2 regions of the Streptosporangium vulgare genome follow, and region 1 is predicted to be linked to the other one. Evidence: riboswitches for the same ligand, from Rfam matches in the RefSeq annotation. Region 1 holds a riboswitch; the other holds the start of a gene.
What was found. Region 1 has a riboswitch for cobalamin ahead of metE (5-methyltetrahydropteroyltriglutamate--homocysteine S-methyltransferase). Riboswitches for the same ligand answer to the same signal wherever they lie in the genome.
Positions count from the first base shown of each region.

Region 2: another riboswitch for cobalamin. It lies ahead of ACFFRH_RS24340 (ribonucleoside-diphosphate reductase subunit alpha); the one in region 1 lies ahead of metE (5-methyltetrahydropteroyltriglutamate--homocysteine S-methyltransferase).

Region 1 covers NZ_JBHMBS010000021.1:2,276-10,128, forward strand. The annotation lists gene ACFFRH_RS32195 (tetratricopeptide repeat protein) at 1-103, opposite strand, end outside; gene ACFFRH_RS32200 (hypothetical protein) at 551-763, shown strand; gene ACFFRH_RS32205 (hypothetical protein) at 1,841-2,167, opposite strand; gene ACFFRH_RS32210 (helix-turn-helix domain-containing protein) at 2,345-3,169, shown strand; gene ACFFRH_RS32215 (DUF397 domain-containing protein) at 3,160-3,354, shown strand; cobalamin riboswitch at 3,642-3,852, shown strand; gene metE (5-methyltetrahydropteroyltriglutamate--homocysteine S-methyltransferase) at 3,942-6,188, shown strand; gene ACFFRH_RS32225 (lytic polysaccharide monooxygenase auxiliary activity family 9 protein) at 6,433-6,939, shown strand; gene ACFFRH_RS32230 (NB-ARC domain-containing protein) at 7,609-7,853, shown strand, end outside.
Region 2 covers NZ_JBHMBS010000012.1:540-8,392, forward strand. The annotation lists gene ACFFRH_RS24335 (ribonucleotide-diphosphate reductase subunit beta) at 1-768, opposite strand, end outside; gene ACFFRH_RS24340 (ribonucleoside-diphosphate reductase subunit alpha) at 825-3,248, opposite strand; cobalamin riboswitch at 3,365-3,565, opposite strand; gene ACFFRH_RS24345 (tripartite tricarboxylate transporter substrate-binding protein) at 3,570-4,589, opposite strand; gene glmS (glutamine--fructose-6-phosphate transaminase (isomerizing)) at 4,778-6,598, opposite strand; gene ACFFRH_RS24355 (hypothetical protein) at 6,642-6,917, opposite strand; gene ACFFRH_RS24360 (N-acetylmuramoyl-L-alanine amidase) at 7,071-7,853, shown strand, end outside.

The sequences.
Region 1 (7,853 bases):
CGTCCACCCACCACACTCGCTTCTCGCCATCCGAGAGCATCCTCACGAGCTCCAGCGCAATGGTTGTTTTTCCTGATCCACCCAGCCCGGCGAGCACATGCACCCGTGGGTCCCGCTCGCGTACCCGTCTCAGCAGAAGCGCCAGCAGATCGTCTCGGCCGCGTATCTTGCTCGGCAACCTGCCCAGAGGGGGATGAATTGAGGATGATTCGCGGCTTGCGGATCCTGTCCGTCCTCGCTCACGGATTAGTTGAGGTACCGACGTTTCGAGAGGCTGCAGAATGCCTCGTCCCCGTTTGCGTAGCTCCGAAACCCCAAGCAAGATCGCAACCGGAATTGCCAGAATAGAGGCGATCGCACCAATTGCATCCCAAGGCACTATTCCAGACTACATCAGATCCCGCTTGGGAGACGTGAGCCATTTTCATCCTGCTGGTGCTGGTCAGGATGTGGGTCGAGGGTATGGATTGGCGGTGAGGTGAGGCTCCCGGCAAGACGGTACTCGACCAAGATCCGATGCCCCAACCAGGAGCCTCGTTGCTGTCTTACCGTGCCGCGATCCCCATGGATCCTGTACGAGCCAACTGAACTGTACCTCTCCTCCTACGGCCGGGTAGAGGCCAACAGCGGATTCTGGCGGGAGGAGAAGATCGAGATTCTGCACTTCGAAACGGGGTTCTCCGACGTCGGCTGGGAGTCGATCGACCACACAGGAATGGAACGTCTGGCCGGGCGGACCAGTGCGCCGCTGGCACACCTATGACTACACGTTGGCAAGCCTGAAAGCGGCGGGCGCTCAGCCCTGAACCTTACAGAGTCCGAACCTCCAGGGCCGGTACGGTCGATAAAAGTCCAGCGGGTGATCTGCTGCCGCTGGTTGCGTCGGGAAGAATTTGAGATCCCCGCCGGACAGCCGGGGCGCTGCCCACAGTGCGGTGCTGATCGGCCGCAGTTGCTGGAGCAATAGATGAACTACATATGTGCTTGATCTCTTCGTTCATGCCAAATACGTACGTAAATTTGGATCTCTCTACTCCAACCACCCTCCCTTGCCTACAAAAAACACGTTCCGAGACCTCCTGACTCCTAAAGCACGTGCTTTTTGATTGGGTTGTCTGCCCGGCCAGAGCCCACCCGGCCGCTTGGCGGCCCGGCGGGCTGCGCTGCGGCCTGGGAGGCCGTTCTCGCCCGCCGTCCGCCCACGTCCGGCAAACTCCGACGAGTACCCTGTAAACGATCAAAGCTCTTACGATGCAGCCTGCTTGCCGTGATCATTGGTGAATGCCGGATCAAGAGCCAGGTTGCGGGCCGTGACTTCCCCGCCCCCGCTACCGGAGTGTTTGTCTCCCTCGGTCGGCGTCAACTCCGTCTGTACCTGTTGGGTGTGGGGTAGCGGTGTACGTCGTGGGGAACGGACACGCGAAGACGGAGTTGACCCCTCGGTCGGGCCACACAGACAGCAGCTATCGGGGACAGGGGAGGAATGGGCCAGGAGCCTGCATGGTGGCCCTGGCAGGCGTGGCGACGCCGTCCCTCCGAAGCACACGCCGCCACGCCCGTTCTACCGGGCTCTACCGGCCAGCAGTGCCGCCCATATCACCCGAGCTTCGGGGAAAGACCATCGGCACGTCTCGTGGACCTCGTGCTCGCGGTCGAGTTGAACGGTTCGCCGGATGAACGCCTGCCCGCCGCCCTGGCACAGTTCGTAGACCGTGGCGCGGCATACACAGGTCCAGCTCACCGGCCTTACGCGATCAGCGATCCGGAGGCCGCCACTGCAACCGCGTGTGATCGCGTTGCGCCATGGCCACATGAGGACTTAGGCACTCCTCAACCAGGATCACAACGGGTCCCCATGAAGCAGTGGCGACGCCGGGTGGCCCTGCTGTAGTTCCTCGTAGCGCCGGGCGACGCAGCGGGCGGCGGTCGGGTTGTCCACGGTGTAGGCCGTGTAGAGCCGTCGGCGGCTTCGCCCCGAAAACTGTCCCGTCCACCAGCGGTAGACGAAGCCGTCGGTCCAGACCAGAAGATCGACCCAGGCCGACACCAGGGCGATGCCGTAGCCGTCATGGACGTCAGCGGCTATCCCATGCTGTTCCAGCGCGTTACTCAGCTGGTCAGCGGCATGTACGGCAGGCGTTCCGGTTAGCGGAGCGGGAGCGATCATCGTTGTCCGTCTCCTCTCGGCGCGATCGATGGACGTAGTCGGATTCCCCTTCCAAGACTGTCGCCAGGCAGTTACGTTCGGTAGGTGTGCGCCTCCAACGCTCAATCCGCACATTCAGTTGCGTCTCATGTAGGACCCGCAACGATCTGTGTAGAGCCATGAAGGACGGGAGTGCAGATGCCCTCACCGAGCGAGCTGGACGCGAACGCCGGCGTCCTTGCTTACTGGGGTTCTGAACTGTGCAAATACCGGGAGAAAGCACAATGGAGCCAGAAGGAGTTGGCACACAGAATCTCCTACTCCACCTCCCTTGTCGGGCTTGTCGAGACGGCCAAGCGTGCGCCGACGAGGGAGTTCGCGGCGAAGTGTGACGAGGTGCTGGAGACGGGCGGTGCTCTCGTTCGTCTGTGGCCCTTGATCGGTAGAGACGTCTACCCCGTGTGGTTTCGGCCGTTCGTCGAGCTGGAACGAGAGGCCCGGCCCCTGCGAAGCTTTCAGCCCGTCCTCGTGCCGGGACTGCTACAGACCGAGGACTACGCGCGGGCGGTTCTGCGAGCGGGACGACCAGGCGACACCGACGAGCAGGTGGAGGAACTGGTCGCCGCGCGCATGGAGCGCCAACGGATCCTCACCAAGCCGGACCCGCCCATGTTCTGGGCCATCCTCGATGAGGCCGTGCTGATCCGTCCGGTCGGTGGCCCGCAGGTCATGCGCAAGCAGCTGGAGCAACTTCTCGAACTGGTCCGGCGGCCCCGGATCACCATTCAGGTCATCCCGCTCGACGTGGGCGCACACGCTGGTCTAACTGGGGCTTTCGTGATCGCGAGCTTCAGAGGATCGCCCGATATAGTTTATTTGGAAACCGCAGCCGAAGGTCAGATCGTCAACGGTCCCACCGAGATCGAGACCCTGTTGACCCAGCTTGATGCGCTACGGGCCTGCGCCCTGCCGCAGTCCGCATCGGTGGCCTTGATGGAGAAAGCGATGGGATCATGGACCTGACGGACGCCCGGTGGTTCAAGAGCAGCCGCAGCGGCGGCAACGGCGGCGACTGCGTCGAGGTGGCCACCAACCTCCCCGGCATCGTGGCCGTCCGCGACAGCAAGAACCCCAACGGCCCCGCCCTGGCGTTTACCCCCGAGGTGTGGGCCGACTTCATCACCTCGGTGAAGGCAGACACGATCTAAGCCGTTCCCCTTCTGAGGCGGTGCCCGGCTTTCCGCCGTGGTGTCGCCGGCCGAACTCGCTTCGCGAGCCCTTCGGGTGCCTACGGCATTCCGCCGACCACACCACTCGGTGCGTGATCAACACGATCGTCAGCCCCGGTCTTGGCGTTCGCGCTCTCGGGCGATCCGCCGAGCGGTAGCGATACGTTGCCGAATCAGTTCCGCCCAGAAGGGTTCGCCGTGTCGGTGGCCGCTTCCAGTGTGGTGCCCCTCGGACAGAGTGAGCGTGGGCTCTTCGGCAGGCGGGTTATGCTCGTGGCGCGGTTGGTTCTCCTGGCGTCGTGTTGGTGTCGGGAGTCGTAAGAGGGAACCCGGTGTGATTCCGGGACTGCCCCGCAGCGGTGAGTGGGAACGAACGCCGTCATCGGCACTGGGTGCGTGTCACCTGGGAAGCGACGGTCAGTAGGAGTGTGTGTGGTGCCCGCGAGTCCGAAGACCTGCCAGTCGCCCGTGCGCCGTCCGGTGTGCGGTGATCCGTGGCCTCGTGGGAGGGCCTGGGATAGGTGTTTCCCGTGTGTTCCTTCCGCGTGGTCGTGGGTCGGCATGGCATGAGCCGAGGGAAGGACGCCATGGGTAAGGTCACCACGACCGTTTTGGGGTACCCGCGTGTCGGGGGCCGTCGCGAGTTGAAGCGGGCGACGGAGGATTACTGGGTCGGGCGCGCAGACGCCGCGAGCCTTCAGGAGACGGCCGCCGGTTTGCGGCAAGGGGTGTGGCGGGAGTTGTCGGGGGCGGGGTTGGATGCGGTACCGTCCAACACGTTCTCCTTGTATGACCACGTGCTGGACGCGATCACGCTGGTGGGTGCGGTGCCCGAGCGGTTTTCCGGGGCCGCGGACCCGTACTTCGCGATGGCCCGGGGCACCGAGGGGGTGGCGCCGTTGGAGATGACCAAGTGGTTTGACACCAACTACCACTACCTGGTTCCCGAGCTGGGCCCCGGCACCCGGTTCCGGCTCGACTGGAGCAAGCCGCTCGCCGAGCACGCCGAGGCGCGGCGGCTGGGCGTCGAGACCCGGCCGGTGCTGGTCGGGCCGCTGTCGTTCCTGCTGCTGGCCAAGTCCACCGAGCCGGGCTTCGCGCCGCTGCGGCTGCTGGACGGCCTGCTGGAGACCTACGCCGAGCTGCTGGAACGGCTCGCCGCGGCGGGGGTGGCCGAGGTGCAGCTGGACGAGCCGGTGCTCGCCGCCGACCGTACGGACGAGGAGCTGGCCGCGCTGCGCCGGGCTTACGCGCGGCTGGGCGAGCTCAGCAGCCGCCCCCGGCTGCTGGTGGCCACCTACTTCGGGGAGATCGGGCCCGCGCTGGAGATCCTGGCCCGCGGCCCGGTCGAGGCCGTCGGGCTGGACTTCGTCTCGGCCCCCGGCAACCTGGAGGCGCTGGCCGCCGCCGGCGGGCTGCCCGGCAAGACCCTCGTCGCCGGGGTCGTCGACGGCCGCAACGTCTGGCGTACCGACACCGCGAAGGCGCTCGCGACCTGCGCCGCGCTGCTCGGCCTGAGCGACCGGCTGGTGGTGAGCACCTCCTGCTCGCTGCTGCACGTCCCGCTCGACCTGGACGCCGAGACCTCGCTGGACCCGCGGCTGCGCGAGCGGCTCGCCTTCGCCAGGCAGAAGGTCGACGAGGTCGTACGGATCGGCAGGGCGCTGAACGGCGAGGAGGTCGTCGCGGGGGAGAGGAGCGTCGAGCGGTTCCTCAACCCCCGGGTACGGGCCAGGCTGGACGCCCTGGGCGAGGGCACCCCGCGCGCCCCGCACGCCGAGCGGCTCGCCGTGCAGAACGCCGACCTGGGCCTGCCGCCGCTGGCCACCACCACCATCGGCTCCTTCCCGCAGACCGGCGAGGTGCGCCAGGCCCGCGCCGCCCTGCGCTCGGGCGAGATCGACAGGGCCGGGTACGAGCGCAGGATGGAGGCCGAGATCGACCGCGTCATCGCGCTGCAGGAGGACATCGGCCTGGACGTGCTGGTGCACGGCGAGCCCGAGCGCAACGACATGGTCCAGTACTTCGCCGAGATGCTGGAGGGCTACGCCGCCACCGAGCACGGCTGGGTGCAGTCGTACGGCAGCCGCTACGTCCGCCCGCCGATCCTGTTCGGCGACGTCTCCCGTCCCGAGCCGATGACGGTGCGCTGGGCCTCCTACGCGCAGTCGCGGACGAAGAAGCCGGTCAAGGGCATGCTCACCGGGCCGGTGACCATGCTGGCCTGGTCCTTCGTCCGTGACGACCAGCCGCTGGGCGAGACCGCCAGGCAGGTGGCGCTGGCGCTGCGCGACGAGACCCGCGACCTGGAGGCGGCGGGCATCAGGATCATCCAGGTCGACGAGCCCGCGCTGCGCGAGCTGCTGCCGCTGCGGCGGGCCGACCGCGAGGCCTACCTCCAGTGGGCGGTCGCCGCGTTCCGGCTCGCCACCGGCGGGGTGTCCGACAGCACGCAGATCCACACCCACATGTGCTACTCGGAGTTCGGGGAGATCATCGGCGCGATCGGCGACCTGGACGCCGACGTGACCAGCGTCGAGGCGGCCCGCTCCCGGATGGAGCTCCTGGACGACCTGCGCGCCTTCGGTTACACGCGCGGCATCGGGCCCGGGGTGTGGGACATCCACTCGCCCAGGGTGCCCTCGACCGGGGAGATCGAGGCCGCTCTGCGTACGGCCGCGGCCACAGTGGATCCGGCCCTGCTCTGGGTCAACCCCGACTGCGGCCTGAAGACCCGCGGCTACCCGGAGACGAAGGCCAGCCTCAGGAACATGGTCGAGGCGGCCCTGCGCGTCCGGGGGGAAACGGCCTGACGGCTTAGCGGCTTAGCGGCCTGGAGGCCCTGCGCGTCTGCGGGGAGACGGCCTGACTGCCTGGCGGCCGTCGTGTTCGAGGGGGCGTGACCTGTCCGGGTCGCGCCCCCTCTTCGCTCTCCTCGCCGGGGAGGTACGGACGCCCGTCGCGCCTGACTCACTCCCGAATCTTTCATGACTCGAAGGTTTACTGTTAGGAAACTTTCTTTTATATTTGAGCCACCCCCCAGCGAAGGAGCAGGATATGCGCAGAACGGTCACCTTCCTCGCGATGGCGATCATCGCCGTCGCCTCGACCGTGTTCATCGCCTCACCGGCCAACGCGCACGGCTACATCTCGTCGCCGCCGAGCCGTCAGGCCATGTGCGCCCAGGGCCGGGTCACCGGCTGCGGCGACATCATCTACGAGCCGCAGAGCGTGGAAGGTCCCAAGGGCCTGAAGAACTGCCACGGCAACGTCGCCCGGTTCTCGCAGCTCAGCGACGAGAGCAAGGGCTGGCCGGCGACGAGCGTGGGCAACTCGGTCACCTTCAACTGGGTGCTGACCGCCCGTCACGCCACCAGCACGTGGGAGTACTTCATCGGCAACACCCGGATCGCGGTGTTCAACGACGGCGGCAGGCAGCCCGGCGCCACCGTCTCGCACAACGTGAACCTGGGAGGCAGGACCGGCCGTCTGAAGGTCCTCGCCGTCTGGAACATCGCCGACACCGCCAACGCCTTCTACTCCTGCGTCGACCTGCAGCGCTGATCCACGGCCCGCGATCTCCCGGTCGGACCTGACCGCGGAGGTCCGGACGCGCCGAACCCGTTCGACCCGTCGAACCTGCCAGATCCGCCAGACCTGCCAGACCCGTTCGACTTGTCGAACCTGTTCGGTCCGCCAGACCCGAACCGCTCCCGCGCCCTTCGCGGCCCGACGGCGTCCCGCGCCGTCTCCGGCCCGATGGGCGCGGGGGCGGTTTCGCCGTTCCGGTGCCTTCCTGGCATCTTCCTGGTGCCTTCCCGGTGTCTCCCCCCGCGGCCCGCTCCCTGGACGATTCGAAAGGGGTCACCAAGTGCGACCGCGACGTCACGGAAAAGGATCTCCCTTGAATGGGAGTCGGAATGGCGGGCGCGACGTCGTGGACATAGCAGCTCAAAGTGTGCAACACGGCTTTTCGCCTGCGCTTTAATTGCCAAAACATCGGTGATTCAACTCAAGGGCAATGGGGAACAGATATCGTGCGTCCAGGGTTCCCGGCGCCCGTCGGGGCAGGGGTCGGCACTGTAGGGGTGGGCGGTGGCTCGTCGCACAAAAAGAATCACCGATGTCGCCACGGCGATTCTGGTGGTTTTAGGAATCCTGGTCGGACTTCCGGTGCGAATGGTCGAAGAATATCTTCCGGACACGGTCGTCGAGCACCGGATCGAATGGGTCGTGATTTTCGGATTAACCGCCTCCCTTGTCGTGCTGCTGGCGTGGACGACGCCGAAACTGAGGGAGTCGCGCACGCGCGGCGGGCTCTTCCTGGTGCCGGACAGGCAGCCGGGCTGGGTGCGAAGGACCGAGCTGGACGACGTGATCTCCACCCTCACGATGAGGGGCTCGGGCACCGTCGGGCTGACCACGGGTCTCGCCGGGGCGGGCGGGTTCGGCAAGACCTCCCTGGCCGTGGAGGCGTG
Region 2 (7,853 bases), on a different contig from region 1:
GCACAGGTCGGCCGCGAAGGCCAGCTCGGCCGCCACCGCCTCCTCGATCATCTGGGTGACCTGCTCGGCGAGCTTGTCGTCGAACAGGTCCGGCTCCTCGGCCCGTACGGTCTCCACGACGCCGAAGGCGAACTCCATGTGCATGGACTCGTCGCGGAACACCCAGTTCGTCCCGGTGGCCAGGCCGCCGAGCAGGCCCCTGGAGCGGAACCAGTAGACGTAGGCGAAGGCCCCGTAGAAGAACAGCCCCTCGATGCACGCCGCGAAGCAGATCAGGTTGAGCAGGAACGCCCGCCGGTCCTCCCGCGTCTCCAGCCGGGTCAGCCCGCCGAGCGAGTCGATCCAGCGGAAGCAGAACTCCGCCTTGTCCCGGATCGAGGGGATGTGCTCGACCGCGGCGAAGGCCTTGACCCGCTCGTCGGGATCGGGCAGGTAGGTGTCCAGCAGGGTCAGGTAGAACTGGACGTGCACCGCCTCCTCGAACAGCTGCCTGCTGAGATACAGGCGCGCCTCGGGGGCGTTGAGGTGCTGGTAGAGGTTGAGGACGAGGTTGTTGGCCACGATCGAGTCGCCGGTGGCGAAGAACGCCACGAGGCGGTTGATCAGGTGGCGCTCCTCGGGCGTCATCCTCGCCAGGTCGGCGAGGTCGGAGGTGAGGTCCACCTCCTCGACGGTCCAGGTGTTGCGGATCGCGGCCCGGTAGCGCTCGTAGAACTCGGGGTAGCGCATCGGCCGCAGGGTGAGGTCCATGCCGGGGTCGAGCAACATCGGGAGACTGCCTTTCTCAAAGCTTTCGGGAGACCCTTTTCGAGGAACCGGGACGGCTACTGGCAGGCGTCGCAGTACTCGGGGTTCTCCAGGGAGCAGGCGATCGCCTCGGGGTCGAGCGCCGCCTGCGCGACCGGTGCCGCCACGGTGGCCTGCGCGATCCGGGTGGCCGGGCGCGAGCGCAGGTAGTAGGTGGTCTTGAGGCCCGACTTCCACGCGTAGGCGTACATCGAGGAGAGCTTGCCGATGGTCGGCGTGGCCATGAAGAGGTTCAGCGACTGCGACTGGTCGATGTACGGGGTGCGCGCGGCGGCCAGGTCGATCAGCGCCTTCTGCGGCAGCTCCCAGGCGGTCCGGTAGAGCGCCTTCAGGTCGGCGGGGATCTCCGGGATGTCCTGGACGGAGCCGTCGGCGCGCTTGATCGCGTCGCGGATCAGCGGGGTCCACAGGCCACGGGCCTGCAGGTCGCGGACGAGATAGCGGTTGACCTGGAGGAACTCCCCCGAGAGGGTCTCGCGCTTGAAGACGTTGGAGACCTGCGGCTCGATGCACTCGTAGCAGCCCGCGATGGAGGCGATCGTGGCCGTCGGCGCGATCGCGACCATCAGCGAGTTGCGCAGGCCGGTCCCGGCGATCCGCTCCCTGAGCCCGGTCCACTCCGCGGACCCCGCCGCCCCGTAGTGGTCGGGGTGCAGCACCCCGGCGGCGGCCCTGGTCTCCTCGTACGAGGGGTGGCGGCCCCGCTCCACGGCCAGGTCGGAGGAGGTCCGGTAGGCGGCGAGCGCGATCTCCTCGGAGATCCTGGTGGACAGCTCCAGGGCGCGCGGCGAGTCGAACGGCAGCCGCAGCGTGAACAGCACGTCGGCCAGGCCCATCACGCCGAGCCCGATCGGGCGCCACCTCCGGTTGGCCGCCTCGGCCTCGGGGGTCGGGTAGAAGCCCAGGTCGATGGTGCGGTCGAGGAACCGCACGGCGGTGCGGACGGTCGCGCGCAGCCGGTCCCAGTCCATCGCGTCCCCGGTGCTCCCGGTGCTCCCGATGCTCCCGGCGTCCGCGGACAGGTGGGCGGCGAGGTTGATCGAGCCGAGGTTGCAGACGGCGGTCTCCGCGTCGCCGGTGACCTCCAGGATCTCGGTGCAGAGGTTCGACAGGTGGATGACGTTCTGGGGCCTGGCCGTCTGGTTGGACGTCCGGTTGGCCGCGTCCTTGAAGGTCATCCAGCCGTTGCCGGTCTGGGCGAGCGTGCGCATCATCCGCCCGTACAGGGTGCGGGCGGGGATCTGCCGGGTGAACCTGCCCTCGGCCTCGGCGGCCCGGTAGGCGTCGTCGAACGCGGCGCCGTACAGGTCGGTGAGGTGCGGGACCTCCTTGGGGTCGAACAGCGACCAGACCCCGTCGGCCTCGACCCGGCGCATGAACTCGTCGGGGATCCAGTTGGCCAGGTTCAGGTTGTGCGTGCGGCGGGCCTCCTCGCCGGTGTTGTCGCGCAGTTCCAGGAACTCCTCGACGTCGGCGTGCCAGGGCTCCAGGTAGACGCAGGCCGCGCCCTTGCGCCGGCCGCCCTGGTTGACCGCGGCGACGCTGGAGTCGAGCGTGCGCAGCCACGGCACGATGCCGTTGGAGTGGCCGTTGGTGCCGCGGATCAGCGAGCCCCGCGAGCGGACCCTGGTCCAGGCGATCCCGATGCCCCCCGCGTACTTCGACAGCCGCGCGACCTGCCCGTAGCGGTCGTAGATGGACTCCAGCTCGTCACGGGGCGAGTCGAGCAGGAAGCACGAGGAGAGCTGGGGCCTGCGGGAGCCGGAGTTGAACAGCGTGGGCGAGCTGGGCAGGTAGGACAGGGTGGCCATGAGCGCGTACAGCTCGGCGGCCTCCTCGACGGTCTCGGACAGGCCGCAGGCCACCCGCAGGAAGAAGTGCTGCGGGCGCTCCAGGACCTTGCGGGTCCTCGGGTGGCGCAGCAGGTAGCGGTCGTAGACCGTACGCAGCCCGAAGTACTCGAACCTGGCGTCGGCCTCCGGATCGACCAGCGCGTCCAGCGTCCCGGCGTGGGCGGCCACGAACTCCGCGAGCCCGTCCTGGATCAGCCCCGCCTCGTGGGTCGCGGCGATGGACTCGGAGAAGTCGCGGACGCCGTGCCCGGCGGCCTCGTCGGCGATCAGCTCGGCCAGCATCGCGGCGGCGACCCTGGAGTTCGCCGGATCGGTGATCACCCGTGCGGCGGCCTCGTCGATGGCCAGCCTGCGGCCGTCCGACGCGCTCGCGGCGTCTCCGGCGCCCCCGCCGCCACCGTCGCCCGTCGCCGTCCCCGCCGCGCTTCCGGCGCTCCCGCCGCCGCCGCTCGTCGCGATCCCCGCCGCGTTCCCGGCGTCACCGTCGCCCGTCGCGGTCGCCACCGCGCTCGCGGCACCCGCGACGTTCTCCGCGTCGCCGTCGCTCACCGCGGTCCCCGCCGCGGTCTCCGCCAATGCCTGTGTCACGTAGTGCCCCTCGCTCGATCGGACTTCCCCGTACGGCTCCGCCGGATGGGCACGCGTCCGCGAGCGATCCCGGGCACGCCGGATCGCCTCGTTCCGCGGACCCTCCCACGAGGCCCTGGACAATCACGTCACCGGCAGGTCTTCGGACTCACGGGCACACCGCACACGCCTACCGGCCGTCGCTTCCCAGGCATGGCTCACCCAGTGCTCAATGACGGCTTTCGTTCCCGTTCACCGCTGCGGGGCAGTCCCGGAATCTCACCGGGTTCCCTCTTGCCTCGCCCCTCTCGGGGCGAACCAGCAACGAGCAGGATCCTACATCTAGGGGCGTCTGACGCAACTACCCCAACAAGTTGTGTCGGATGACTTCAGCAACCCGAGCTCGTGAAGCACCCCGCGAGTGCGGGCCGTCTCGGTGGAAAGCCACTGACGGAACTCGTCACCGCCGAGGTAGACCCGGCTCCACCCCTGGGACGCGCACAGGGCACGCCAGCGCGGCGCGGCGTCGACATCGTCACACAGGGCGATCGCGGCGTCCCGGTCCTGCGGGCTCATGCCCTTGGGGCCCAGCAGTCCGCACCAGTCGCTGTATTCCAGCCGGACGTCGACCTCCATGAGAGTCGGGGCGTCGATCCCGTCGATCCGGCCGCCGGAGGAGACCACCAGGGGCCGCAGGCGGCCCGCGGCGATCTCGGGCCGCAGGGCGCGCGCCGACCCCAGCAGGGCCGCCACCCGGCCGACGTGGAGCGCCTCCATGGCGTCCTCGGGGGCGAGGTACCCGGCGTACTCCAGCAGCCGGGTGTCCACCCCGAGGCACTTGCCGATCATGCCGTAGAGCACGTGGTCGGAGCCGCCCTCCGACCGGCCGCCGACCGTCAGCCCCGCCGGGTCGTGCCGCAGCCGCGCGACGAAGTCCTCGAAGGTGCGCAGGCGGGAGCCGGAGGGGACGACCAGGACCGCCCAGTCGCCGACCAGGCGGGCGATGGGGGTGGCGGCGTTCACCACGGCCGAGGTGTTGGCGATCTCCGCGGCGGCCACCATCGGCATCGAGGTGACGAGCAGCCTGCCCTCGCGCGCGAAGGGGCCGTGGAAGGCGCCGAACGCGTCGCGCGGGGCGAGGCCCAGGGCGCCCCCGCGCTCGACGGCCATCGCGGTGCGCACCAGCCCCGACTGGACCAGGACGGTCGCGAGCCTGCCCGCGATCCCGTCCCAGCCGTGGCCGTCGGCGGTCGGTTCGAGGAGGAACAGGCGCTTCACCTCAGGGCCGGCGCCGCCGTCCGCGCCGCACCCCGCGACGAGCGCGGCCCCCGCCGCCAGCGCGAAAAACCCCCTACGGCGCATAAGCGCCCCTTCCCCCAAGAACCCCCTATTCCAGATGTTACCTACCCATCACTTTCCGTGATGAAGTGGGGTATGCCGGAATTTCCGGTGGTCCGTACGCGATCACGAACCACCGGAAAAACCAACAAAAATCCGGATATCGGAGACGGCCGCCTCATGGGGGCAGAGCGCAGGGAGGAAAGCGCGACTCACTCCACCGTGACGCTCTTGGCCAGGTTCCTGGGCTTGTCGACGTCCCGGCCCAGCGCCACGGCGGCGTGGTAGGCGAAGAGCTGGAGCGGGATCGACAGCAGGATCGGGTCCAGCTCGGTCTCGTTCTTGGGCACCACGACGCAGTCGTCGGCCAGCTTGGGATCGGCCGTGCGGTGGCCCACCATGAGCACCCGGCCGCCCCGGGCGCGGATCTCGCCCAGCGTGGTGAGGTTCTTGTCCAGCAGCTCGTCGTCGGGGACGATCGCCACCGTCGGCATGTCCGGCCCGATCAGCGCCAGCGGCCCGTGCTTCAGCTCGCTGGCCGGGTACGCCTCGGCGTGCACGTACGAGATCTCCTTGAGCTTCTGCGCGCCTTCGCGGGCCGCCGGGTAGCCCCTCACCCGACCCACGAACATCATGCTGGGCGACTCGGCGTACTTGCCCGCCAGCTCCTTGATCTGCGGCTCCAGCGCCAGGATCTCCTTGATCTGGTCCGGCAGCCTCCGCAGGCCGTCGCAGATCCTGCGGCCGTCGGCGGGAGACAGGTCGCGTACCCGGCCCAGGTGCAGCGCGAGCAGCGCGAAGGCCACGGCCGTCGAGGTGAACGCCTTGGTGCTCGCCACCGAGACCTCGGGGCCCGCGTGCAGGTAGACGCCGCCGTCGCACTCGCGGGCGATCGCGCTGCCCACGGTGTTGACGATGCCGAGCACCCTGCCGCCCTTGCGCTTGAGCTCCTGCACGGCGGCGAGGGTGTCGTAGGTCTCCCCCGACTGGCTGATCGCCACGTAGAGGGTGTCGGCCTCCACCACCGGGCTGCGGTAGCGGAACTCGCTCGCCGGCTCCGCGTCGGCCGGGATGCGCGCCAGCTCCTCGATGAGCTGCGCGCCGATCTGGCCCGAGTAGTACGCGGACCCGCAACCGATGATCTTCACCCGGCGGAACGAGCGGGTCTCCCGCGCGTCCATGTTGAGGCCGCCCAGGTGGGCGATGTGGAAGCGGTCGTCCAGCCGCCCGCGCAGCGTCCTGGCCACCGTGTCGGGCTGCTCGGAGATCTCCTTGAGCAGGTAGTGCTCGTAGCCGCCGGTGTCGTAGTGCCCGGCCTCCCAGTCGACGGTCAGCGTCTCCTTGGCCGTCTCCCGCGCGTCGCTGGCGAAGGTGTTGAACCCGTCGGCCCGCAGCACGGCGATCTCGCCGTCCTCCAGGTGCACCACCTGGCGGGTGTAGCGGACCAGCGCGGCGACGTCGGACGCGGCGAACATCTCCTTCTCGCCGATGCCCAGCACGATGGGGCTGCCGTTGCGCGCCACGACCACCTCGCCGGGACGCTCGGAGTCGATCACCGCGATCCCGTACGTGCCGACGACCCGCTTGAGCGCGGTCCGCACGGCCTCCTCCAGCGAGTCGGCCTCCTTGACCGTACGGGCGATCAGGTGCGACAGCACCTCGGTGTCGGTCTCCGACAGGAAGATCGCCCCGTCGGCCTCCAGCTTGGCGCGCAGCTCGTCGGCGTTCTCGATGATGCCGTTGTGCACGACGCCGATGCGCTCGTCGGTCGACAGGTGCGGGTGGGCGTTGACGTCGCTGGGCGCGCCGTGGGTGGCCCAGCGGGTGTGGCCGATGCCCAGACCGCCCTTGAACCGCGCGGGCACGACCGCCGCCAGGTCGGCCACCCGGCCCTTGACCTTGCGCATCTTGAGGCCCTTGTTGGAGACCACCACCCCGGCCGAGTCGTAGCCCCGGTACTCAAGACGCTGCAGGCCCTCCAGCAGGATGGGTGCCGCGTCCTTGGGCCCAACGTAGGCCACGATTCCGCACATGTAACCGCTCCTTATCCGTAAACGATCGAGGTGCCGTCGTCCGCTACCCGTAGACGATCCGGCGAAGCTGCCGGAGGGAGAGTTCGGGGGCCGCGACACGGCGTACCGCCAGCTCGGCGGCCACCCTGGGGAAGATCTCGTCGTTGACCAGCCCCCTGGCCTTGAGCTCCGCGTGGCGCCGCCGGACGAACTCGTCGACGGGCTCGGAGAAGTAGGCCAGTACGTCCGCGACGACCCGCGCCGCCTCGCCCGGACCGAGCGCGCTCGTCCGGGTCAGGTGGGTGATCAGATCCTCATGCGGATTCCGTGCCGTGGACACAGAGCAGGACCATACGCATCCGGGAGAGAACACACCAAGTTCCTTGCCCGATTTCGGGCAGAGAATCTCTTCAACATCTCAATCCCGTCGCAACGCGCGACACTCGGTAATCTCTGATAACTCTAGGTAGTTATCAGAGGGGGAGGAACCGCTATGCACCGCCTGCCGGGGACCGCCGTCGTCGCCGCGCTCACCGTCCTGGCCTCGACCGTCCCGGCCCCGGTTCTCTCGGCCTCGATTCTTTCGGCGCCGGTTCTCCCGGCCTCTGTTCTCCCAGCCCCGGTCGCCCCGGCGGAGGCGGCACACCCCGGGGACCGGCCCATCCGGCTCCAGGCGCACCCGGCCCCCTCGGAGACCACGACGGCCGGCACGGCGGAGGACACGGTGAGGGACACGGCGAGGGACACGGCGGAGGACACCGCGAGAGGGACGGTGAGGGAGACGAGCCCCCGGTCCGGCAGGCAGGCCGCCTTCGCCGAGGCGGCACGGCGCTACGGGGTGCCGGAGAGCGTGCTGCTCGCGGTCTCCTACCTGGAGTCCCGCTGGGAGGGCCACGGCGGGCTGCCCAGTGTCTCCGCCGGGTACGGCCCGATGCACCTGGTCGACGGCCGGGCCGAACCCGGGCGCCCCCACGGCGCCGGGGAGGACCCGCGCGGCGACGAGACCCGGCCACGGGTGATCGCCCTTCCTCCCATGGCGGCGGACCCGCCGGAGGACACCCTGCGACGGGCCTCGGAGCTGACCGGCCTCCCCCTCGACCGGTTGCGCGAGGACACCTCCGCCAACATCATGGGCGGCGCCGCGCTGCTCGCCGACCACCGGCGCCGCACCGGCGGCGAAGGCCCCGGCGACGACCCGGCGAGCTGGTACGACGCCGTGGCCCGCTACCCCGGCGCCCCGGAGAAGGGCGCGGCGGGCAAGGAGGCGGCGCTGTCC